DNA from 2 places in the Alteromonas sp. ABV2_168 genome. Region 2 is predicted to be linked to the other one. Evidence: predicted binding sites of a transcription regulator. Region 2 holds the regulator's gene; the other holds the start of a gene.
What was found. Region 2 encodes FNR, which switches genes on or off when oxygen is low (the NO sensors DNR and NnrR bind a similar motif). Its sites were predicted from a motif close to TTGATCTAGATCAA; they were not measured.
Positions count from the first base shown of each region.

Region 1 (11,991 bases), on a different contig from region 2:
GGCGATAATCTATTGCACAGGCCTCTCTGGCTGTTTCTATTTCACGCACACTTTCCTTTGTTTCAAAACCCAGCACTCTGGCAATTTCATTCACCAGTACAGGAAAATCGATGGGCTTGTTCGCAAAGCCTTCCATACCGGCATTTATCGCATCTTGTTTATCCTGTACCAGTACACTGGCGGTTAAGGCGACAATAGGCAGTTGCTTTAAATGATGTACCTGCTCATATTCACGGCGTCGTGCCGCCGCTGTCAGACCGTCCATTACCGGCATCTGCAAGTCCATCAACACAATGTCAAAACTACCTTTATTCATTTTTTCCAATGCTCTGGCACCGTTCTCTGCAAAATCAACTGTGTGACCGGCGCGGTTTAACAGCAAACTGATAAGATCAATATTCTGGCTGATATCATCCACCACCAGAATGTGCAGAGGCGGTAAATCAACCGTTACAGCACGCATTTCACTGATCTGTTTTTCCACCGCAGTAAGAGGCAGCGTGAAAGTGAAATTAGTGCCTCTTTCCGGTTCGCTGGACACCGAAATTGTACCGCCCATCAACTCAACCAGTTGTTTACTGATTGTCGTACCAAGACCTGTACCGCCATATTTTCGGCTCATGGAAGCATCTGCCTGTGCAAAGGCATCAAAAACCCGGCTCACCTGTTCGCTGGTCATACCAATGCCGCTGTCGCTGACGGAAAATGCGATCATGCCGTCGGCGTCCGGGTAGACTTCTACATCAACTTCACCGTGGGCAGTGAATTTCACGGCATTACTTATAAGGTTATTCAGCACCTGCCGGATACGCTCAGGTGCTCCGTAATAGTAGTCAGACAAGGATGGCGAAACACTGACCCCCAGCGTCAGACCCTTTCTCTTCGCTTCAAGCCAGTAGGTAGAAATCACCGTGTCAATTTCTTCGGTAATTGAAAAATCACGGTATTCGAGGTCCAGCTTTCCTTTATCAAGTTTGGCACTGTCGAGAATATCGTTCAGTAAATGAAGTAACGAGCGCGCAGACCGGTTAATGGTTGTCAGGTGTTTATGCTGGCCGTCTGTGAGTTTCTCATCCAGTAAAATATCACTGAAACCGATAATGGCATTCATCGGTGTACGGATTTCATGACTCATATTAGCAAGGAAGCTGGCTCTGGCCGCAGCGGCCTGCTCAGCATCATTTTTCGCATGACGCAGCTCTTCCTCCATTTCCTTACGGGAAGTGATGTCCATAATAAAGCCGTCGACCCAGCTCACTGACTTGTCGGTGCTGTGTACAACGTTGCCGTACTCGCGCAACCACTTTATTGTTCCGTCTTTATGAACAAGACGGTATTCCACATAAAAGTCAGCGCCGGAACGGCGGGCAGTAAGGAACGACTCCCGGTCGTCTTCATGCACCAGTTGCTCAAGGGTAACCGGTGAGTCTGAACGGATAAATGCTGAAACCGGATATCCGCTGAATTCCTCAACAGCCGCACTGACAAATTCGAAAGGCCAGCCGGGCGTATTCATACTGCGATAAGCAATGCCGGGAATATTATGGAAAAAAGACCGGAACTTAGCTTCGTTGTCCCTGATAGTCTTTTCCATTTCGATGCGTTCGCGGTTGTCGCCCACGATAACCACAAACAGATTTTGTTCACCTAATCGGGTGTGGCCCACACCCACCCGAACCGGAACCCGCTGGCCCGTTTTATTAAGTGCTTCCACATCACGGCTAACTCCGATAATTTGTTCATCAACAGGAACCACTTCCTGCCGGAAAAATTGCTCATTGTAGCGGCTGCGCATTTCTTCAGGAATCATACGATGAATAGAGTGACCGGTAAGATCTTCCTCTGTCCAGCCCAGTATGGTTGTCACCGCCTGATTCATATTCAGCACAGTTCCCTGGCCATTGACGGTAAGGATGCCATCAATAGCAGTATCCATCAGCGCAAGCTGGGTACGGCGGCTGTTCTCAGCCTTTTGAGAAATATCCATGTAACGGAACAACAATGTAACGCCCATCACAATGCCAATAATCAATAACGTGAAGAAACTCACATAGCCAGCAAGGATGTACGACAGAGATTGATCCTGAGCAGAGGTTTCCAATCCGGGAGGGGCAACAAAGCGGGCGGCAGCCATACCGGTATAGTGCATTGCCGTGATCGCACAACCCATCACAACGCTGGCGATAACACGGGTACCTTTAAATCCGCGGGAAATTGCAAATCGCTTCAGACCGAACTTTATCCATAAAGACAACATGGCCAGCAATACCGCCACAACGATGGATAAGGCAAAAACAGGCAGGTTGTACCGTAACAGAGGCGCCATTTCCATAGCCGCCATCCCGGTATAATGCATCGCCCCGATACCCGAGCCGACAAGGACGCCGCCAATAAATATCTGAGAAAATTTCACTTTCCGGTGAGTCAAACTTTGCAATGCAACAAATGCTGCCAGCACGCCGGGAATAAAGGACATAAATGTTGTCCACGGAGCCCAGCTAACGGGAGTACACAACTCAAAAGCCAGCATGCCAATGAAGTGCATGGCCCAAATTCCGCCTCCCAGCGCCAGACTTCCCAGACCAAGCAAAATGAGTCTCCGGTTATTGTCTTCAGATTCTGCGGCCTGACCGGCTACGCGGAAAGCCATATAAGAAGAAGCAACCGATATAAAAATGGAAATAGTTACCAGAACAGGTGAATATTCGCCGGTAAGTAACAGAGAGGTGTCAGGAATGACAAAAAAAGACATCAGCCATTCGAGCATCAGTAAGTCCGTGTATAGTTTATTATCAATAGTTAGCGTAACAGCTATTGAGTGAAGTACAAATTAGTTGCAGGGCGAAAGTCGTGAAGTTGCCGAAAAAGTACGGTGAAGCGCAACTTAATAAAAAGTGATGACTTATTTGTGGAAAAAATACGGAAATAAATTAGAATTTAAACATTCGGAGTGGTTGCGGGAGCTGGATTTGAACCAACGACCTTCGGGTTATGAGCCCGACGAGCTACCAGACTGCTCCATCCCGCGTCCGAATTAAATAGATTGTGCTCTCAAAGAAGTAAAGTGGTTGCGGGAGCTGGATTTGAACCAACGACCTTCGGGTTATGAGCCCGACGAGCTACCAGACTGCTCCATCCCGCGTCCGTTTACTTACCGGCTGTTGGCTGTTTGAAAGCCCCCTGCCGTTGAGTGGTGCGTATTATACATAGGCATTAATCCTTGGCAAGGGATAGAAGTAAGAATATTGCAATTTTTTGACTGTTCGGACAATATTCCGGCAGACCGCTCAAACCGCATACAAATTACTGTAAAAGACTCTCCATTTTGGTAGCTAATTTGAAGTCCAGCTCAGTAATTCCACCTGCATCATGGGTCGTCAATGCAACATCTACTTTATTGTAAACATTAAACCATTCCGGGTGATGGCGTAGTTTTTCAGCCCATATGGCAGCCTGAGACATCCAGCCAAAGGCGCGGATAAAGTTTCTGAAAGCAAATCGCTTCGTCAACTTCCCTTCTTTTAAAACCCACTGCTTATCTTCTGCTAAACCTTCGTTCAATTCCGTGAGCGCTGCGGCAATCGCCTGATCATCTAGCTTTTCTGTCATGTCATTGCTCCTGCTTTCATTATTAGAAGTGTAAATCTGTTTATATAGTTATTACGCTTACTTTGTCCTTAGCGGATTCACTCTTCAAGTTTTCGTCGGCAGAAAGTGAAGCCCAGTCCGGGCTGCAAACTTTACAAGTCCCCTTCAGTTAGGTATCAGTTCAAATACCCATGTTTATCCCCTGGTATTTTTCTTCCTCTTCAACTTTTGTTTAATAGGTCCCGAACAAACAACACAACATAAACTTTTAACTACTTCGAGGATTTAACCATGTTGAAAATTGTTAAGACTTCTATCATCGCTGCAACTCTGGGTTTAACTTTCGCTGGCGCAGCTCAGGCTGATATCAACGACGACTTAGCTAACATCTGCACAATCGTTCAGGCTGACGACAAAGGTGAACTACGTAAGAAAATTCGTCTGGTAGAATCTGACTACCGTTTGAAACTGCGCGACTATTACACTGGCATCAGCTGTGGTGGCAACAGCCTTATCCGTACTGCCATCAGCAGTAACGCAGTAGAAACTGGTACGCTACTGGTTAAGAAAATGCCTAAGAGTGACTTGGGAGCGCCGGAAGCTGATGGCAAAACGTTGCAGGCATGGGTTAACGAAACTGGTAACCAGGGCAGCCCTATCGCTGACGAACTGGCTAAGCGTCTGTAATTTTATTACGACTAAAAATTTAAAGTACCATTTCAACATGGTAGCAGGCGAAAGCCTGCACTTAAGAAGCGGCGGAAACGCCGCTTTTTTTCGTCTTAAATCCGGCCAGGTCTTTTTCGCTGATGCTCTGAGATAAAAACATTAAAATGCCAGACCCCAAAAAGATAATTAAGCAAACAAATACAATTACTTATCTAACAATAATCAGGTTAATGTATTTCACGGCATACCTTAGTATTCATCCTGCTATTTTTCATTCTGCATTAATTTAGTTTAATTAAACCCGAACAAACAACACCACTTTTTAATTTTATTTCTGAGGAATTAACCATGTTGAAAATTGTTAAGACTTCTCTCATCGTAGCAACAATGGGTTTAGGTTTTACTGGCGTAGCGCAAGCGGACATCAATGATGATCTGGCTAACATTTGCACTATTGTACAAGCTGACGATAAAGGTGAGCTGCGTAAGAAAATTCGTCTGGTAGAATCTGATTACCGCCTGAAGCTGCGTGATTACTACTCTGGCATCAGCTGTGGTGGCAACAGCCTTATCCGTACTGCCATCAGCAGCAACGCAGTAGAAACCGGCACCTTGCTGGTGAAGAAAATGCCCAAGAGCGACCTGAGTGCACCGGAAGCTGATGGCAAAACCCTTCAGGCCTGGGTAAACGAAACTGGTAACCAGGGCAGCCCTATCGCGGATGTTTTGTCTAAGCGCCTCTAAGGATTAAGACGAAACAGAAGATACCATTTCAACATGGTAGCAGGTTAACGCCTGCACTCTAAAAAGCGACGGGAACGTCGCTTTTTTCTTTTATAGAATTGATAAATAAGAAAAATTCACCCCATCATAAAAGTTATAGTTGAAAATACGAAATAGCTGGTTAAAGCTGGTCACAGGGTAAAAACAACAATTTCCGGGAGAAAATACACCCACCAAAATGACGTAACTAGTTGTAAAATATATAGATACCAAATTTATCGTATTTTATCACATACCCAAGTATCAGCCCGGGCGTATCTAACGGCGTCATTATCGCCTTTAATAGATAGCGAACAAACAACATCATTGCGGGCGCTTCCGGCGCCCTGTTTTTTAAACAGGATAAACAGAATGAAAACTATCAAAGCAACACTAATCGGTTTATCTCTGCTGGCTTCCAGCAATGTTGTTCTGGCCGGCACTAGCGAAACAGCCTCCGTAGCAGCGGCTTCCGGTGTTGCAGAGATTTCAGTGAAAAAGAAAGTTCGCGCAGGTAAGTCCTTAGACAAAACTATTCTGACGGCGGCAGCCGTAGAAGAACAACAAACTGCAGACATCTTCAGCTCCCTGCAGGAAAACAAAAAGACACTTCTTTTAAAAAATTTACCAGACCATCTTGTTGCGGCTAACCCGTAACATGCACCAGGGAAGGTGTTGAACCTTTCAACATGGTAAGCAGAGTAACATCTGCATCTCCGCGGCCCGTTTTACGGGCCGCAATTTTTTGTGCTATCCGTATATAGTTCCTCCCGCCCTGCTCATACCTGTTTCTGTTTTTATAAAATTGTCATGAAAGTTGCTGATTATTCGGGCAGAATAATGGCCGTTTTTCAAAAGGAGTCTGAAAAACCTATTCATCGCAGCGAAGGACCGGACAAAATAAGAAACAGGAATTGTTCATGTCGCACAGCTCAACAGGCAGGTTGTTTTATTTTTCTCTGATCAGTACCGCCTTAATCACCTCTTTTCAAAGTATTGCCCGGCAAGATCCTTCTCCGACCAAACTTGAACATATTGAAGTTACCGCTCAGAAGCGCCCGCGGGATATGCAGGATGTGCCTGTTGCCATGTCTGCCATCACCGGAAAGATGATTAATGAAACAGCATCAATGGACGTTTTCGACATTCAGGGTTATGTACCCGCTTTTTCTGCCTTTCAAAGTCAAAGTGCGGTCAACTCCAGTTTTTCCATTCGGGGAATTGGTACCTCTTCGCAGAATTACGGTTTTGAGTCTTCTACCGGTCTCTATGTAGATGGCGTCTACCGGTCTCGTCAGAATGCGGTGATCAATGATTTAGTCGATATTGATACTGTAGAAATTCTTCGCGGCCCTCAGGGCTCACTTTTCGGTAAAAATACACCGGCTGGTGCAGTGGTTTTCAGAACGCGACAACCTGATTTTGAAACCGGCAATGGTTTTATTACAGTAACCGCCGGCAATGATGATTTGATCCGGCTAAGCGGAGCAACGTCAATTAATGTAATTGATAATAAACTGGCTGCCAGAGTATCAGGCTTCAGTACGCGCAGGGATGGATGGATTGATGACACAGGCTATGGTGACGACACAATTAATGACAGGAACCGTTCCGGTGTGCGTCTTCAAACCCTGTATACGCCGTCAGACGACGTATCAGTGCGGATAATTGCCGATTACGCAGAACTCGATGAACATTGTTGCGGCGCATTAACGTTGCAGGATAACCGGCAAGCAAACGGTGTCGAAGGGAAATACGGAACAGACACCTTGCTTATGATGCCACCGTTCAATGCCACCTTATTTACCGGTGATGAGTTTTACCGCTATACCACGGCACTCAGCTCCCTGCCCGAATCCCGCATGCAGGACAAGGGGCTTTCTGCAGAAATAAACTGGCAAACATCCCCCGCATTATTGCTCACCTCCATCACAGCCTGGCGTGGCTTTGACAGCTTCGACCAGACAGATACAGATTTTACTGATGCAGACTTGCTTTCCACTACCAATAACGCCCGACAACAGGCGTTTTCCCAGGAGTTGCGGGCAACCTGGTCCAGTGAGCATGTCACTACCATCGCCGGATTGTGGTATTTCAGCCAGAACCTTGACCTGGATTTTGCTATCACCACCGGTGACGCATTTCCGGCATTTTTCACAGCGTCTGCGGCTGAACTGCAACCCCTGACTGACGGCGTAAATGCCCTGAGTGCAGCAACATCCGGCCTTGTCCCCGCTGTTGCATCAGCCACGCCCGGCCAGACTCAGTTTGCCCACAATGCTTATCAGCAGCAGGACAGCCTGGCCGTATTCAGCCAGACTGACTGGCAATTTGCTGAAGAATTTACCCTCACCGCCGGATTACGATACACCCGCGAGGATAAAACATTGACCGCCCGCTTTGATGAACAGGGTCCTGACATTGACGGATTACCAACAGGTACTGAAAACATTCCTGATCCGCTGAGTGCCGCTGTCGCCCTTGGCTCTTTTGCTCAGAGCCTGGCAACCGGCAATCCCCCTGATTACACGCAACTCAGTGCGCTACTTCCTTTTACTCAGGCGGGCTGGGGCTATTATTTTCTCGGTTCAGCATCGGTACTTCCCCGCAGTGATCTGGATGAAAAACGTAACGACGGACAACTTACAGGGACGCTGAAAGTAAGCTGGCAACCAGATAACAATAGCCTCTGGTATGCCAGTACCAGCACAGGGTTTAAATCGGGAGGCATGAATACAGATCGTATTGCCGAAGGGTTAAGCCCCCAATTTAACGCTGAAAAAGCCACCGCTTACGAACTGGGTGTGAAAAAGCAATTTCCGGGGCAAAACCTGCGTATTAACGGTGCACTGCATTATACCCAAATCAAAGATTTTCAGGCCTCGACTTTTACCGGTCTTGGTTTTAATTTACAAAATGCCGGCGACTTACATACCAAAGGGTATGAACTTGAAATTGTCTGGTTTCCTGTTTCCGATACCCGTGCCGGCCTGACCCTTGCCCGTACCCTTACCGGTTTTGACGATTTTGAAAAAGGCACCTGCCAGGTTGCTTATCCCTGGCATACCGGGACGGATGATCCCGGCCGGCCTTTTGCAGATACACCCTACTGCTCCAGAACCGGTGATCGCCTGGGGTTTGAACCGGAAACCTCTGCCAGCCTGACGTTGCAACACACATTAATGGCAGGCGGGTATCCGGTTGTCATGGCTGCAGATTATCAATATACGGGAGACTTGTTCCTTGATGATACTAACGATCCGTATAAACACAGCAGCAGTTATGCCCTGGTGAACGCACGGGTTGAACTGTCAGTCCCGCAGTGGGATACACGCATCACGTTATGGGGCAGGAACCTGACAAATAAAGAGTACATCGCCAGAAACGGTTTCGATGTACCTGTTCAGGCCGGCAAGCTTATGGCTTATCCCGGCCAGCCGCTCTCCTGGGGTGTGACTGTTACCCGCGAGTTCTGATTGTCATTTCGAAGAGTAAACGCCGGCCGGTTGCGTTATACAAAACTGGCTGGCGAAAACTTGAAGTAGATCAACAACACCTCTTTGTCTGCTGATTATACTTTCCGTGCATTCTACTCAAGCCGGAATAACCATGTCAGCAAACGAATTATTCGATCCCGCACGCCTGAAGAAATACAATATTAACGGGCCGCGCTATACCTCTTACCCAACCGCGTTAACGTTTTCCGGGTTATCTGAACCAGCGCCTCTGGAAAAAGCACTGAGTGTCACTCAGGCCAGCGGCGTTTCACTGTATGTACATATTCCTTTCTGCCACAGCCTCTGTTATTACTGCGGCTGCAATAAAATTGTGACCAGACATCAGGAAAAAGCAGATCGTTATCTGGATTATCTGGAAAAAGAAATTCAACGGCGCGCGCCTGCTTTCCGGCACCGTAAAGCGGAGCAAATACACTTAGGAGGCGGCACGCCGGGGTTCCTCACAGAGCAGCAACAAACACGCCTGGCAGGCATGCTTACATCGGCTTTTGATGTGGTCAGCGATGCAGAAATGAGTATTGAAATCGATCCCCGCCGTACCACGCCTGCTTATTTGCGACACCTGTCCTCTTTAGGCTATAACCGCCTGAGTATTGGCGTACAGGATACCGATTACCGTGTGCAGGAAGCGATAAACCGGGTTCAGAGCACATCCCATATCGCCACGCTGGTAGATTGCGCCCGTTCCGCCGGATTTAAATCTGTTAATCTGGATCTGATTTACGGCCTGCCTCACCAGACAGCAGATACCTTTGCTTCTACACTGGCAGCGGTAAAGGCGATGACGCCGGAGCGGATTTCCATGTTCAGCTACGCCCATCTGCCTGAGCGGTTTGCTGCCCAGCGCAAAATAAAAGATGAGTGGCTGCCCTCTGCCCAGGTAAAAACAGGGCTCATGAAACAAGCCATCACCAGCCTTACACAGGCAGGTTATGAAATGATTGGCATGGACCATTTCGCCCTGCCATCTGACGAACTGGCTGAAGCGCAACGTAATAAAAAATTGCACCGGAATTTTCAGGGCTACACCACTCGGGGGGACCTGGATTTACTGGGGCTGGGTGTTTCCTCTATCAGTGCCGCAGGCAATGCTTATCTGCAAAACCCGAAAACCCTGAATGACTATTACGGCAAACTTGATAGCAATGAAGAAATTGCAGAAAAAGGGGTGTTTCTGTCGCCCTCAGATCTGCTCAGACGCTACGTTATCCAACAATTAATGTGCAATCTTTCCGTGGATTTTTCTGCAACAGAGGCGCTTTTCGGTATTCAGTTCCGCCATCATTTTAAGCCGGAACTTGCGGCACTGAGAGAATTTGAAGAAGATGGTTTATTACAGGTAACCGGAACGGGTATCGAGGTATTTCCGTCAGCAAGACTGTTTATCCGCATCATCTGTATGACCTTCGACGCTTACCTTAAAGGCAGCGCCGCAATTCAGCACCGGTATTCCAGAGTTATCTGAGTTTAAACCTGGCGGTAACAGTTTCTCCTTCACGGAACTGTAACCGTTCCTGGGACAACTGGCTGATCAGCGCAAACAATCTGCTGCGGCCACACATCAGATTTATCATCACCTGCCCGGCCCGGCTTTCAGACACGGACTCAATGACACAGGGCAAGGCGTTGACAATGGAAGAGGCATTGGCTTCCTGCCGGTCGATACTGACATCCCTGGCGTCGATGGTCAGCATGGCCTGTTCCTTACTGACCACAGGATGGCGTGCATAGAGCGTATGCCCTTCGCATTCTATGGCATAACAAGCTTGCTCAGGCAGATGTGCTTTTAGTGCGCCTTTAAGCACACTGAACTGCTGTTCGAAATTTGGCATAGACGGAGTTAACTGTGCCAGCACATCATTTGATGCGCCCTGATGGACAATACTGCCCTGCTCCATCCATGCCATGTATTCACTGTACAAAGCCAGTTCACGGAGGTCGTGGGACACCATCAGCATTTTCAGACCGCTGCGGGCCAGCTTTGTTAAATACTTAAGCACATCGTGTTTTAACGTATTATCCAGCGCGCTCACCGGTTCATCCAGTAACAGGATTTGCGGTGAATTTAAAATGGCTCTGGCAATGGCTACCCGCTGCGCTTCGCCTCCCGAGAGTGTATCGGGCATACGTGTCATCAGGTGATTACATTTACACCCCAGAACCACCTCGTCAAAGTGATAGGTCTGCTGTTTTGCAAAATCTGCCGCCAGCAGTAAATTCTGCCCCACTGATAAATGGGGGAATAACAGACTGTCCTGAAACACGAGCCCTGTGCGGACCCTGGCAATGCGACTATTTTCCCACTGCCCGGTGACTTTTGCAGAACCGGTAAGTCCGGCCAGGCAACGCAGTAATGTTGATTTACCGGCGCCGGATGGTCCGCTCAGGCCAATAAATTGTGCCGTTGCCGGTAACTGAATACTGGCATTGAGTTGCAGATTTTCCCATGCTGCCTGCACTACGACTTCCATGACGACACTCCGTTTCGGTTATAGCGGTAAAGCAGCGCCATCAGCAGGAAGGAAAAGACCAGCAAGCCAAGAGCAAGCGCATGAGCCTGACCGTATTCAAGTGCCTCCACATGCTCAAACAACGCAATAGACAGTACCTGAGTTTCACCCGGAATATTGCCGCCTATCATCAGCACCACACCAAATTCACCGATGGTGTGGGCGAAACTTAATCCAAGTGCAACGATAAAGGCGGGTTTACAGATAGGCATAATGATGCGACGGAAACGTGACCATTTGGACATTCCCATGGTGCGGGCTACATCGATATAACGACTGTCCAGCTGAATAAAACTGGCATAAAGAGGCTGTACGGCAAAGGGCAGTGAATAAATCACCGACCCCAGCACCAGTCCGGAAAAAGAAAAGGCCAGCTGCTGACCGGTTACGGCCTGCCATAATTGCCCTGCAAGTGCATCCGGGGAAAACACCACCAGCAGATAAAAACCCAGCACAGTGGGCGGCAACACCAGTGGCAGCGCCACCACAGCAAGAACCAGATTCTTTGCTTTATGCTGCCAGCGGGATAACTTCCATGCCAACGGCGTGGCAATCAGCATCAGCACCAGACTGGTGATCAGTGCCAGTTCCAGAGTGAGCCAGATAGCATCCATGTCACCGTTCACCGGCTTTATCCTTGTTTTTCTTTTGCCGCGCTTTTAGCGGCTGATATCCCCAGTCTGCCAGCGCGTTCTGCACCGCCGGTGACATCATGTATTGCATAAACCGCCGTGCGGCATAAGGGTGCTGGTTATGTTTAACAATCACCATTTTTTGTACGATGGGATCGTGCATGGAGGCAGGGATTAACCAGTAATTTGCTTTCGAATTTTTCACCAGTGACCATGCCACAAACGCATCGTCCACATTACCTGCAGTAAAGTACTGCCACGCTTGTAAAATACTTTTCCCACGTACCAGTTTAAAAGGAAGTGCGGTATTTT
Region 1 is NZ_JBSWYQ010000004.1:121,169-133,159, forward strand. Features, by position in the region: gene ACXAH4_RS08245 (MHYT domain-containing protein) at 1-2,767, opposite strand, end outside; tRNA gene ACXAH4_RS08250 (tRNA-Met) at 2,952-3,028, opposite strand; tRNA gene ACXAH4_RS08255 (tRNA-Met) at 3,066-3,142, opposite strand; gene ACXAH4_RS08260 (4a-hydroxytetrahydrobiopterin dehydratase) at 3,304-3,609, opposite strand; gene ACXAH4_RS08265 (DUF3718 domain-containing protein) at 3,880-4,275, shown strand; gene ACXAH4_RS08270 (DUF3718 domain-containing protein) at 4,606-5,001, shown strand; gene ACXAH4_RS08275 (hypothetical protein) at 5,392-5,676, shown strand; gene ACXAH4_RS08280 (TonB-dependent receptor) at 5,940-8,495, shown strand; gene hemN (oxygen-independent coproporphyrinogen III oxidase) at 8,629-10,002, shown strand; gene ACXAH4_RS08290 (ATP-binding cassette domain-containing protein) at 9,995-11,008, opposite strand; gene modB (molybdate ABC transporter permease subunit) at 10,996-11,661, opposite strand; gene modA (molybdate ABC transporter substrate-binding protein) at 11,663-11,991, opposite strand, start outside.
Region 1: hemN (oxygen-independent coproporphyrinogen III oxidase) is a predicted target of FNR. The motif match lies at 8,556-8,569, and genes of this name have one in related genera.

Region 2 (11,991 bases):
ATCCGTCTGCAATCCACCGCTATGGCTGCGAAGCCCCGGGTCGCTCTTATGGCTGACCGCTTTTCCAGTTATTTTGTCGCCGTAGTACTGATTACGGCTGCATCTTCATGGGCTTACTGGCACTGGCAGGGTAATGATAATGCCTTTTGGATCAGCATCGCGGTACTGGTAGCAACCTGCCCCTGTGCGCTGGGGCTGGCTACGCCATCTGCCCTCACCTGCGCAATGGCAAACCTTAACCGGCATGGCATTTTATTGAAAAGAGCCGATGCACTGGAGCAAATCAACCACGTAGATACCCTGGTGCTGGATAAAACCGGAACGCTGACCGAAGGAAAGTTTGCTCAGATAAACAGCTGGTTTGCTGAACCGGCACGGGAAAATGAAATCCGTGCTTTGATGGGAGCAATAGAGTCCCGTTCAGAACATCCGGTTGCCGCTGCCTTTGTTTCTGATAACAATCAGGGATTAATTCTGAGCCAAGTTGACGTTGTGGCCGGAATGGGCATCAGCGCGCAATGCAATGGCCGCAGTTATAAAGCCGGTTCGGCTTCTTTCACCGGTGTTGATGCCGGCCTGTCGCCCTTTCCCGCTAACGTGTTTCTTACCGAAAACGGTGTGCCCGTTGCCGCCTTTCGTGTAGCAGATAAAATTAAAGCGGATGCCGCAGACAGCCTGAGCAAATTGGCGCAACTGGAGCGGATAATTCTGAGTGGCGATATTCAGCAAAATGTTGACGACATTGCAGCGAATTTACCTGTAGACAAAGCCACAGGCGGGAACAGCCCTGAAGATAAATTAAATGCCGTGACAGCCCTTCAGCGGCAGGGCCGTCATGTCATGATGCTGGGGGATGGTATTAACGACGCGCCGGTGATGGCAGCGGCTGATGTTGGCATTGCAGTGGGTAATGCCACGGATATCGCAAAAAGTGCCGCGGATGTGATTTTATTAAATGATAAGCTGGCTGTACTCGGACACCTTACTCTGATGGCCAGAAGAGTAAAAGCGACAGTCAGGCAGAATATGGGATGGGCCGTAGGCTACAATCTGGTTATCCTGCCGTTTGCAGTGTCCGGCATCCTGACGCCGTGGATGGCGGTGATTGGTATGAGTCTGAGTAGTATTCTGGTAGTAACAAATTCGACGAGACTGTTAAAGTAACGCTATGAGTATAATTTACGTCCTTATTCCCCTTGCTGTGATCATTGTGGCCATTGCCATCGGCGTATTTTTTTGGGCAGTAAAATCTAACCAGTTTGAAGACCTGGATCGCCAGGGCTACAGTATTCTTTTCGATGATGATTTATCTCCTGAAGAAAAAAAACTGGCCGAAGAACGAAAAAAACTCAATGAGTGATCTGTCGTTTTTTTCTGCCTTGCTGGTCGGGCTGGGCGGAGGCGTTCATTGTGTGGGAATGTGCGGCGGCGTATCGCTGGCACTGTCTGCCGCCACGCCGGCAGGCTCATCGCCTTTACCCTATGCGCTTAGCTACAACTTTGGTCGTATATTCAGTTACATACTTGCCGGCGCTGTGACCGGCGGCATCGGGCAGATAGCGAAAGAAGCTGTACCCGTGACCGGCCCCGTACTCGCCGTCATCAGTGGCATTATGCTGATTGCCATGGCCTGCTATCTGGGTAACTGGTGGCGTGGCCTGACCGCTGTTGAAGCCCTCGGCAGTAAACTCTGGCAAAGAATTCAGCCGTTGTCGAAACGGTTTTTACCTTTCAGGTCTCCTACTAGCGCCTTTCCCTATGGTATGATTTGGGGATGGTTGCCCTGTGGACTGGTTTATTCCACCCTGACATGGGCACTGGCTTCAGGGACGGCAATATCCGGTGCTGTAATCATGGCCGGTTTTGGTTTAGGAACGCTACCGGCGTTGCTGGCTGTCCGGGCTGGTGCAGACTGGCTTTCCTCAGGTTTCAGACAACCCGTAGTTCGTCAAATCATTGCTTTGAGTTTGCTGTTGTACGCATTATTGCTGTTGTGGCGGGCTTTAAGTACTATACATTAGAATTATCGCAAACAGCGGAAAGTGAGCATGCAAAAACGTTCGGATTTTTCTATACACTGCCAGAATTGCAGTTTCAGTCATTTGTGTCTGCCCGTGGCCCTCAATAAAACTGAGATTGAGTCACTGGATGACATCATTGAACGCAAAAAGCCTTTGCATAAACACGACACCCTGGTAGAAGCCGGCGATAAATTTACCTCTCTGTACGCTGTGCGGGCAGGTTCATTTAAGTCTTTTGTCACCGATAAAGAAGGTGAAGAGCAAATTATCAGTTTCCACTTCCCGGGCGATATTATCGGTTTTGACGGTTTACGTGACGACACTCACCAGAGTTACACTCAGGCGCTGGAAACTGCCATGGTGTGTGAGCTGCCCTATTCCACCCTTGAAAAAATGTCTGAGCAATTCCCGAAATTGCGCCATCAGATCATGCGTTTTATGAGTGCTGAAATTAAGCAGGATCATGAAATGATGATGCTGCTGAATAAAAGGACGGCAGAAGAACGTCTGATTTATTTTATCGCCCATCTGTCCGGTCGCTTCGAAGAACGGGGTTTTTCTCACCGTCAGTTCAATCTGAGTATGACCCGCAACGAAATCGGTAATTATCTCGGATTAACGGTAGAAACGATCAGCCGCTTGCTGACCCGCTTCCAGAAAGAAGGCATTATCAAAGTAGACGGGAAGCTCATTACTGTTCTGGATTTTGCGGCTATGGATAAAAAGCTGCACTCTATGGACATTCCTACTCTTTGCGTGGATTAATATCCCGTTGAAATATTGATCTGAAACAAGGTCTCTCCTGCTGTAAGTCTTATACTAAAGATGAAGGCAGTATTTATTGTCTGCATCAATAAGGAGAGACGCCATGATCACCTGCAAACGTATTCTCGCCGTCGTTCAGGCCGACAACCCTGAACAACCTGCCCTTTCAAGAGCCATCGAAATTGCCCGTAAAACCGGTGCAGAAGTACACGCACTGCTTGTTGTATACGACTTTTCTTATGACATGACAACAATGCTCACCCGCAGTGAGCGTGAAGCCATGCGTGATGCGGTAACCAAAGACCGCATTGCCTGGGCAGAAAAAAATCTGACCCGCTACGATGATTATGATGTAAAGGTTGCTGTTGAGTGGAGTGATAAACGTTACGAAGCCATTACCCGCTACACCATTAACCGTCAGGTTGACCTGGTCGTTAAAGCTACCCGCAAACACGATGATTTTGCATCAGTGCTCTTTACACCAACAGACTGGCACTTACTAAGAAAATGTCCGGCTCCGGTTTTACTTGTCAAAGCTCATGCCTGGCCTGAACACGGTAATATTGTTGCGGCAGTCAATGTGGGTACAGAAGACAAAGAACATGCACAACTGAATGACAAGTTGACCGGTATCGCAAAGGATTATGCAGAGTTACTGAGCGGTCAGGTACATCTGGTTAATGCCTATCCTTCTGCCCCACTGAATATCGCCATTGAGATCCCCGATTTCAATCCTGAGACGTATCATAACGCTGTGCGCAATCATCATGTTCAGGAAATGGAAAACCACAGCGCTAAATTTGGGATCGGCGTAGCAAATTGCCATGTTGTTGAGGGATTACCTGATATAGCCATTCCGAAAGTGACTGAACAGCTGGATGCAGAACTCGTCGTCATCGGTACCGTGGGACGTACAGGCATATCAGCCGCCTTTTTGGGCAATACTGCAGAGCATGTTATTGATAACCTGAATTGCGATGTGCTGGCGGTTAAACCTGACGGGTTTACGTCTCCGGTTAAGTAAATGCGCGATAACGGAATGCTGCTTGTGTAGCAGCATTCCGTCTGCTTTTGTATAATGGTACTTTTATTTTTCCAGCCAATTCTGAAGTGCCATGAATCAAGTAACATCTACGCCATCTGAGAACGCCAGTCACAGTGCGCAAAGTAAACAAAAATACAACTTTAACAAGTTGCAGAAAAGACTTCGCAGACATGTTGGCAAAGCCATCGAAGACTTCAATATGATTGAAGACGGCGACAAGGTCATGGTGTGCTTATCCGGCGGAAAAGACAGCTATACCTTGCTGGATATCCTGCTATTTTTACGCAAAATTGCACCGGTCAATTTCGATATCGTCGCGGTTAACCTCGACCAGAAGCAGCCCGGCTTTCCGGAGCATGTGTTACCTGAATACCTGAATTCTCTGGGTATTGACTACAAAATTGTAGAAGAAGATACCTATTCCATTGTTAAAGATAAAATCCCTGAAGGGAAAACCACCTGTTCACTGTGTTCAAGATTAAGACGCGGGATCCTGTACCGTACTGCAAAAGAACTCGGCGCAACCAAAATAGCCCTCGGTCATCATCGTGATGATATGTTGGAAACATTGTTTCTGAACATGTTCCATGGCGGAAAGCTAAAAGCCATGCCCCCCAAACTGGTAAGTGATAATGGTGAACACATTGTTATTCGCCCGCTGGCTTATTGCAGTGAGAAAGACATTCAGAAATACGCTGACGCCACTGAGTTCCCGATCATCCCCTGTAATCTTTGCGGTTCTCAGGAGAATCTGCAAAGACAGAATATTAAAATGATGCTGCAGGACTGGAATAAGCGTTTTCCGGGTCGCATTGAGTCTATGTTCCGTGCAATTCAGAACGTTGCCCCATCACACCTCGCTGATGGCAATTTGTATGATTTTAAAGGGATCAAGGCCACAGGCGCACCGGTAGAAGACGGTGATACAGCCTTCGACAAGCCGGATTTTACCAGTGCGGTCAGTGATGATGCACAATCCCCTGTTCAAATTGTTAATCTGACGGAATAAACCATGAAAATCGGACTCGCACTCGGTGCCGGCGCTGCAAGGGGCTGGACACATATTGGCATCATTGAAGCACTTGAACGGCTGGGCGTTAAGATAGATGTGGTTGCGGGTTGCTCGATAGGTGCTTATGTGGGTGCAGCCTATGCAAGTGGTAAGCTTGAGCCCCTCAAAGAGTGGGCTTGCTCGTTAACAGAATGGCAAATCCTGTCTTTAATGGGTGTTGGCATCCGCAAAGGTGGCATTGCCAGCGGACAAAAAGTGTTTACCAAACTGGCGGAAGAATTTTGCGCCCCGTCTTTTGAAGAGATGAATAAACCCTTTGCTGTGGTTGCCACGGATTTATACTCCGGCCGCGAAGTCATGTTCAACCAGGGGCCCGTTGATAATTGTATTCAGGCATCCTGCGCAATTCCTGCCCTGTTCAGTCCGGTTGAATATAATGGCCGGTGGCTGGTGGATGGTGCTGTCGTCAATCCTGTACCTGTAAACCTTTGCCGTCAACTGGGCGCAGATTTTGTGATTGCGGTGAATCTCAACGCTGATTTCAAGCCTCAGCGCCTGGAAAGACCAGCCGCAGAACATGAAAAAATCCAGAAAAAAACCGATGACTTTTTCTCTAAAGGTTCAAATATTGTCAGGCAGTGGTTTTCACCGGAATCCAGGTCAGATAAACCGGAACCGCCGGGGATCCTGAGTGTCATGAGCAGTTCTCTTGAAATACTGCAAGCCCGCGTGACCCGCTCCAGACTGGCCGGAGATCCGCCTGACGTACTGATAGAGCCTCATCTTTCAGATGTAGGACTGATGGAGTTTCACCGTGCTGGTGAATTATGTCTGGAAGGGGAAAAAACAGTAAACCGGCTGGCGGAAGAAATTAAATATCAGTTAGTCATTGAAGATAATATCGAAGAAAATACGACAATCGGCACCGCTTCATAGGAAGCGGTTCCTTTACATTTTCTGCTTACCGGCTCAGCGCACGGCTTTTGCCGTTATCCTCATCGGCACATCCGGCAAAGTCAGGCCTTTACTTTGTTCTATCCAGTCAGCAGGTAACGTCACGATGCCCATATTGATAGAAGGCGCATCTTTAAGAGGCATACTGATGTTATCATCGGCAAACTGTATATTCAGCCCGTCGACAGTAGGCATCATGAATGACAAAAAACTGCCCATAGCATTGAAGAATGATTTGTATTGTTCGAGCAGAAATACCAGTTCTTCTTTCGTGTAGGTTTTGGAAAGATAAGCCGGCTTCGTCTCGAGCTGAACGGACATATCACACAAGTTCGCCGCTTCCGCCAAATCAATTTCAACCACTGCTTCTGCCATTTTAAGTATCTTATCATCAGGCACGGTGAAGCGGTTTTCCGGCGAAACAGTAAGTGGCATCACCTGTTTTTCTGTGATGATTTTCGCATCGTTAATACCACACAGATACCCTTCCCCTACACGCACAAAACCAAATGCAAATTGCAGAGCTTGCGTATCTTCACCATCGAGCTTTTTAACATGGCTATAGAAACGGCTGTACTCAACCTGAATGGTTTCAGCCGACGCCTGATACATGTTCAGACAAAGAAAGCTTGCTGCCAGTAAAGCCTTTTTCACTACATATAATCCTTGTTATAACGGATCATCGCCTGTAATTCCTCAACATAAGCGACCCCGCGTTCCGAGTAATTCATCAGTCCTTCAGCCAGCGCAACGCCGGTAACAGGAAGCTGATTGCTGCGCAGTGTATTTCGAATATCGCGCAGTTCCTTGTAGGCATAATGGCGGTTGATGTTTCGCATATAGGTATAAGTGGCTTTCGACAGGTTCGGGAACCTGGCCACTTCATGATCGAGTCCGTCACTTCGCCGTGACGGGACAAAACCGCATCCTTTTCTGAAACACCATAGTCCGAAGAAGTTATATCCTTCAGTAGCAAAGCGGCTGGTTCCCCATGCAGATTCATTTGCTGCCTGAGCAAGAACCAGTGATACCGGTAAAATATCTACACGGCGCATCAGTACCTGAAGTTGTTCTGTTAAATCTGCGCCTTCGTCCACTTTGTACTCATTGACCAGCCAAGCTATGCGGTTGGTGTCGTCTTCACTTAACGTTTCACCCAACGATAACTGTCGCTGCAATGTTTGAATATAATGACGCAGAGACAGAAGATATTCGTTTTGTTTCTCGACTTCAGGCTTGAGATACGAGAAGAAAGCTTCCTTTTTCTCCTGCACATTTTCAATCTCTTTGAAGTCCGGTACCGGCTTTCTTGCCTGTTCTGTCACCGGAATATCCAGAATATCCGGCTCCCTTGAGGACATGATCCAGGCATTGATAACAATTACCAGTAATACGGCAACTGTGATCAGTACAATTTTCATCGTTTCTCTTTTATGCATCGAACGTCGACTCCTGTCCCGCTGATTCGTTAACCTGATGATTTTCCGCAGTATCAAACAGTGTGGTATACAGCATACCAGTCACCACAAAATATAGCGGCATAATCACTAAAAAGGCTAACCCGAATGTAAAAATGCTTAACAGGAACAGTACGAGAAAAATAACAAAAAGAACAATAAACGATAGTATAAATTGATTCACTGCTTTGCAGGATGTGATGATGGCCTGCAATACCCCCAGCTTCTTATCTGCAATCAGAGGTAAGGTAAAGGTGGTGGCTACGAAGAGGTACAAACCGGGCAGGATGAGCACAGTCAGCCCTATTTGTACCAGAATTGTAACCAGCAGCTGTGCCAGAGCCAGCGGTAAAACCCAGGACAAATAACGAAATACATCACTGGTTTTAATTCTGTTACCCCTGGCGATATTAACTCCCATCAGTGACAACCCGGCTGACAACGGCGCAACAATCAGGATCATCGCGATATCAAGAATACCCTGTTGTTCAGCGGGCATTGCAGTAAGTTGCTCTATGGGATAAATACCGGAGATCACCATGGCAAACGCAAACACGACCAGTATGATAAGCGCGCACGCCTGAAAAATCGGCCAGAAGTTACTTTTCAGCAGGTTTACTGATGTGGAGGCCAGTTTTCTGAAATCAAATAACCCTTTGCCGTTCAACAGGTTAAAACGGTCATTGTACAAGGCTTTTTTGTTGTCAGGTTGCATATCAGGCACTCAGATACTTCTTTAATTCAATAAGTTGTGGCGATTATACCCCAATGGGCCAGATTGCCTACTACGCTAAGACTAACTTCACAGCCAGCCCGATGAGTAAGACGCCCATGGCCCGGTCGAGCCAGTAGCCTTTTGACCGGATAGCACCTGCAACACGACTGGTGCTGAGCAAATAGGAAAGCAGACAAAACCACGCCCCCGTCGCGAACGACAGATAAAGCCCGTACATTAACCGGATATCTGAAGGCGTTTGTGAGTCAATGATGACAGTGAACAGTGACAGGAAAAATAAAGTGGCCTTAGGGTTAAGGCCATTGGTAAGAAACCCCTGAATGAACGCTTTTTTAGCGCTGATAGCCGGTTGTTTAGCGGCGATTTCAGCACCTGCTTCATTGTTTGTCTGTGCAGGGCCGCTTCTTAGCGCTCCCGAAGCGAGATATAACAGGTAGGCAGCTGCAATATAGGTAAACGCAGTATAAAGCCAGGGTGTGGTTTTCAGTAGTACGCTAATTCCGACGAGTGAATAAGCCACATGGACCAGAATTGCCACGCCAATCCCCACACTGGTGAACATGGCTGTCCTGCGACCATAAGCAACACTGTTACGCACGACTACAGCAAAATCAGGCCCCGGGCTGGCTACTGCCAGCAGGTGTACCAGAGCGATAGTAATAAATTCATCGAAATACGGCGACATTTACAACGTGGCGGTCAATGATAACTCTTCAAGCAGACTGTCGACAAAGTTAGGAACAACTTTAGATGCCGGGCCGTGGTATGACTCATCGAACATGTCGCAGCGATCACTGGGTTGAAGATTCAGCTCCACAGTTCTGGCTCCGCTGTCCTTCGCAACCTGCACAAAGCCGGCTGCCGGATAAACCTGACCTGATGTCCCCACTGAGATAAACAAATCCGCTTTAGTCAAAGCCAGGATTATATCGTCCATTTGTAGCGGCATCTCACCAAACCACACAATATCAGGACGAAGACCTGCAGAAGGTGTGCAACACGGGCAAGGGGTTTGATCATCAAAAGACTCATCCCAGGAGTGAGACTGGCCGGAACCAGTACAACGGGCTGAGAGTAACTTTCCGTGCATGTGAATCATGCGCTGACTGCCGGCTCGTTCGTGAAGGTCGTCCACGTTCTGGGTTACAAGCAGAAAGTCTTTACCAAGCTGCTTTTCAAGTCTGGCCAGTGCACTGTGTGCAGCATTAGGTAACACACCGGGTTCCTGTAATTGTGCCCGCCGTGCATTATAAAAGCGGTAAACCAGTTCAGGATTTGTGGCAAACGCCTCAGGTGTCGCAACATCCTCAACTTTATGGTTTTCCCATAAGCCATTGCTGTCGCGGAATGTCTTCAAGCCGGATTCCGCTGAAATACCTGCCCCGGTTAACACGACGACACGTGGTTTATTGCTCATCATTTAACCTCCACAGGAAAGTGTGAATTAGCTCCCCACTCTGCCCATGCGCCATCATAAACGGATACGTCTGTGGCACCACATAACAGAGCGGCCATGCCGGTAATACATGCTGTAACACCGGAGCCACAACTGCAGATGATTGGTTTATCAAGGTCTATCCCTTTGTCTGCAAAAATCTGTTTGAGTGCTTCCGGTGATTTAAAACATCCGTTGTCTAAGACACATTGAAAAGGCAAATTAAACGCGCCGGGCATGTGACCCCGACGTAGTCCTTGTCTGGGCTCTTCTACTTCGCCATAAAAGCGGGCTTCGCTTCTGGCGTCGATAATCTGGATATCTTGTGAAAGTGCGTTGCTGACTTCTTCAGCATTAACAAACCATTTGCGGGCAGGCGAAGACGGATTGTAAAGTGCATTCCCGCTTTGCGGGACCGCTCCGGAATCAGGATAGCCCGCCGCTTGCCAGGCTGGCCAGCCGCCGTCTAATACAGTCACTTTATCATGGCCTGCTGCTTTTAGCATCCACCAAAGCCTTGGTGCCGTAAACATGCCACGATTATCATAAATCACAACATCACTATTTTCGGTAATGCCTAAGCTTCCCAGTAATACCGCCAGCGCATCAGGAGAGAGATTTGTATGCGGCAAATCTCCTGAATGGTCACTGCCTTCTTCATCAAGATTAATATCAAGGGCGCCGGGTATAATTTGTGAACCGGTAATATCAGCAGTACCGTTTACAGGATCCGACATAATGGCACGGAGTACGCAAATGGCATTTTCATCAAGAGTTTGCCGAAGTGTACCGGCTGAGATTAAGAATCGATTCATTACGTCCCTGCTTAGAACGGCTGTAAATAAAACTGCACGATTCAATCACTATACGAAGATTCATCCTAAAAATACAGCCAATTATCGTCACAAATTTGAAAATTTACGGATTTAAACTAAGGATGCTAAGAATATGAAGTCATTAAGAAATGGTGCCCGGGGCCGGACTTGAACCGGCACGCTGTTACCAGCGAGGGATTTTAAATCCCTTGTGTCTACCAATTTCACCACCCGGGCTTGGGTTGTCTTTCGACTGGTACAGGTTGGAACCTGTTATCGCTGTTGCGATGATGGAGGCGGAACCCGGAGTCGAACCGAGATCCACGGATTTGCAATCCGCTGCATAGCCATTCTGCCATTCCGCCAATTTGGAGCGGGAAACGAGATTCGAACTCGCGACCCCGACCTTGGCAAGGTCGTGCTCTACCAACTGAGCTATTCCCGCATTTTTGCTACCGTTTCAGTTCGCTGCTGCTCTCTGAAACGTGGGGTGCATTCTACCTGCACGGACAAAACTGTCAACAGCAAAAACCATCAAAATACACCTAAATACCTAATTTGCTGTCTGTTTGCCTTTTTTTTATTCGTATTGCACAACAACCAGCCAACCCTTATGGCTTATGACGTCCGGAGAGATGCTTCCAGGCCGCACCGGTATACACAAGCATGGACCAGACTGACAAAACTGCCGCTATATAAAGCAGAATATGCCCCAGCGTTACCCAATAAATGGGGAAGCCCATAAACGTTTCCAGGCCTGATAACAATCCGATTAATGCCAGCATCTGCGCCATGGTTTTCGCTTTACCGATAAAGCTGACTTTTACCGTATCGCTGTAACCCCGCTGTGCCATCCATTCACGTAATGCAGAAATATAAATTTCGCGCACCATCAAAGCGATAGCCGGCAACGTGATCCACAAAGAACCATAGGTATGGGTAATCATGATCAATGCCGTTGCAACAATGAGCTTATCTGCCACAGGGTCAAGGAAAGCACCGAACGGTGTTGACTGTTTCAGCTTCCTTGCCAGATAACCGTCAAACCAGTCAGTTATGGCTGCGAGCCAGAATACAAATGCACCGGCTTCTTTTGCCCAGCGCCAGTCAAGAAAATACACCACCACGAATACAGGAATAAGCACAACACGAAAAAGCGTGATGATATTTGGTACCGTCCACATATTATTACTTCTCAATTTTCATCAATGACATCACACAGGTAAGCATGGTAACACGTCCCTGATTATTCACCTGCTTAAAGATGCAGATGATCGTAAATGGTTTCCGCCAGCTCAGCACTGATCCCGGGGACGTTTGCAATCTCGTCTTTGCTGGCTTTTTTCAAACCCTGCAAACCGCCCATGTATTTAAGCAGGCTTTGTCTGCGCCTTGCTCCGATACCGGGAATCGATTCAAGACTGGAGGTCGTTTTAACTTTTTGCCGGCGGTTTCTGTGCCCGGTAATGGCAAACCGGTGAGACTCATCCCTGATATGCTGTATAAGATGCAGCGCAGGTGAGTGACTTTCCATAGGAATGGTTTCATGAGAACCGGCCAGGATAAGCGTCTCCAGTCCGGGTTTCCGGGTTGTGCCTTTCGCCACACCGATAAGCATGGGCTTTTTATCTTCCGGCCAGTCTTCAAAAAATGACTCAGCCTGTGCCAGTTGCCCTTTACCGCCATCAATAAAAAGGATGTCAGGAATTTTACTGACCTCTTTGACGTTCTTATAACGGCGTCTGAGCGCC
Region 2 is NZ_JBSWYQ010000014.1:6,468-18,458, reverse strand. Features, by position in the region: gene ACXAH4_RS18265 (heavy metal translocating P-type ATPase) at 1-1,164, shown strand, start outside; gene ccoS (cbb3-type cytochrome oxidase assembly protein CcoS) at 1,169-1,360, shown strand; gene ACXAH4_RS18255 (sulfite exporter TauE/SafE family protein) at 1,353-2,021, shown strand; gene fnr (fumarate/nitrate reduction transcriptional regulator Fnr) at 2,043-2,786, shown strand; gene uspE (universal stress protein UspE) at 2,890-3,810, shown strand; gene ttcA (tRNA 2-thiocytidine(32) synthetase TtcA) at 3,902-4,840, shown strand; gene rssA (patatin-like phospholipase RssA) at 4,844-5,779, shown strand; gene ACXAH4_RS18230 (DUF2987 domain-containing protein) at 5,813-6,451, opposite strand; gene ACXAH4_RS18225 (glucosaminidase domain-containing protein) at 6,451-7,236, opposite strand; gene ACXAH4_RS18220 (hypothetical protein) at 7,229-7,978, opposite strand; gene ACXAH4_RS18215 (LysE family translocator) at 8,040-8,675, opposite strand; gene cobB (Sir2 family NAD+-dependent deacetylase) at 8,676-9,410, opposite strand; gene ACXAH4_RS18205 (sulfurtransferase) at 9,407-10,240, opposite strand; tRNA gene ACXAH4_RS18200 (tRNA-Leu) at 10,391-10,477, opposite strand; tRNA gene ACXAH4_RS18195 (tRNA-Cys) at 10,532-10,605, opposite strand; tRNA gene ACXAH4_RS18190 (tRNA-Gly) at 10,610-10,685, opposite strand; gene pgsA (CDP-diacylglycerol--glycerol-3-phosphate 3-phosphatidyltransferase) at 10,852-11,424, opposite strand; gene uvrC (excinuclease ABC subunit UvrC) at 11,499-11,991, opposite strand, start outside.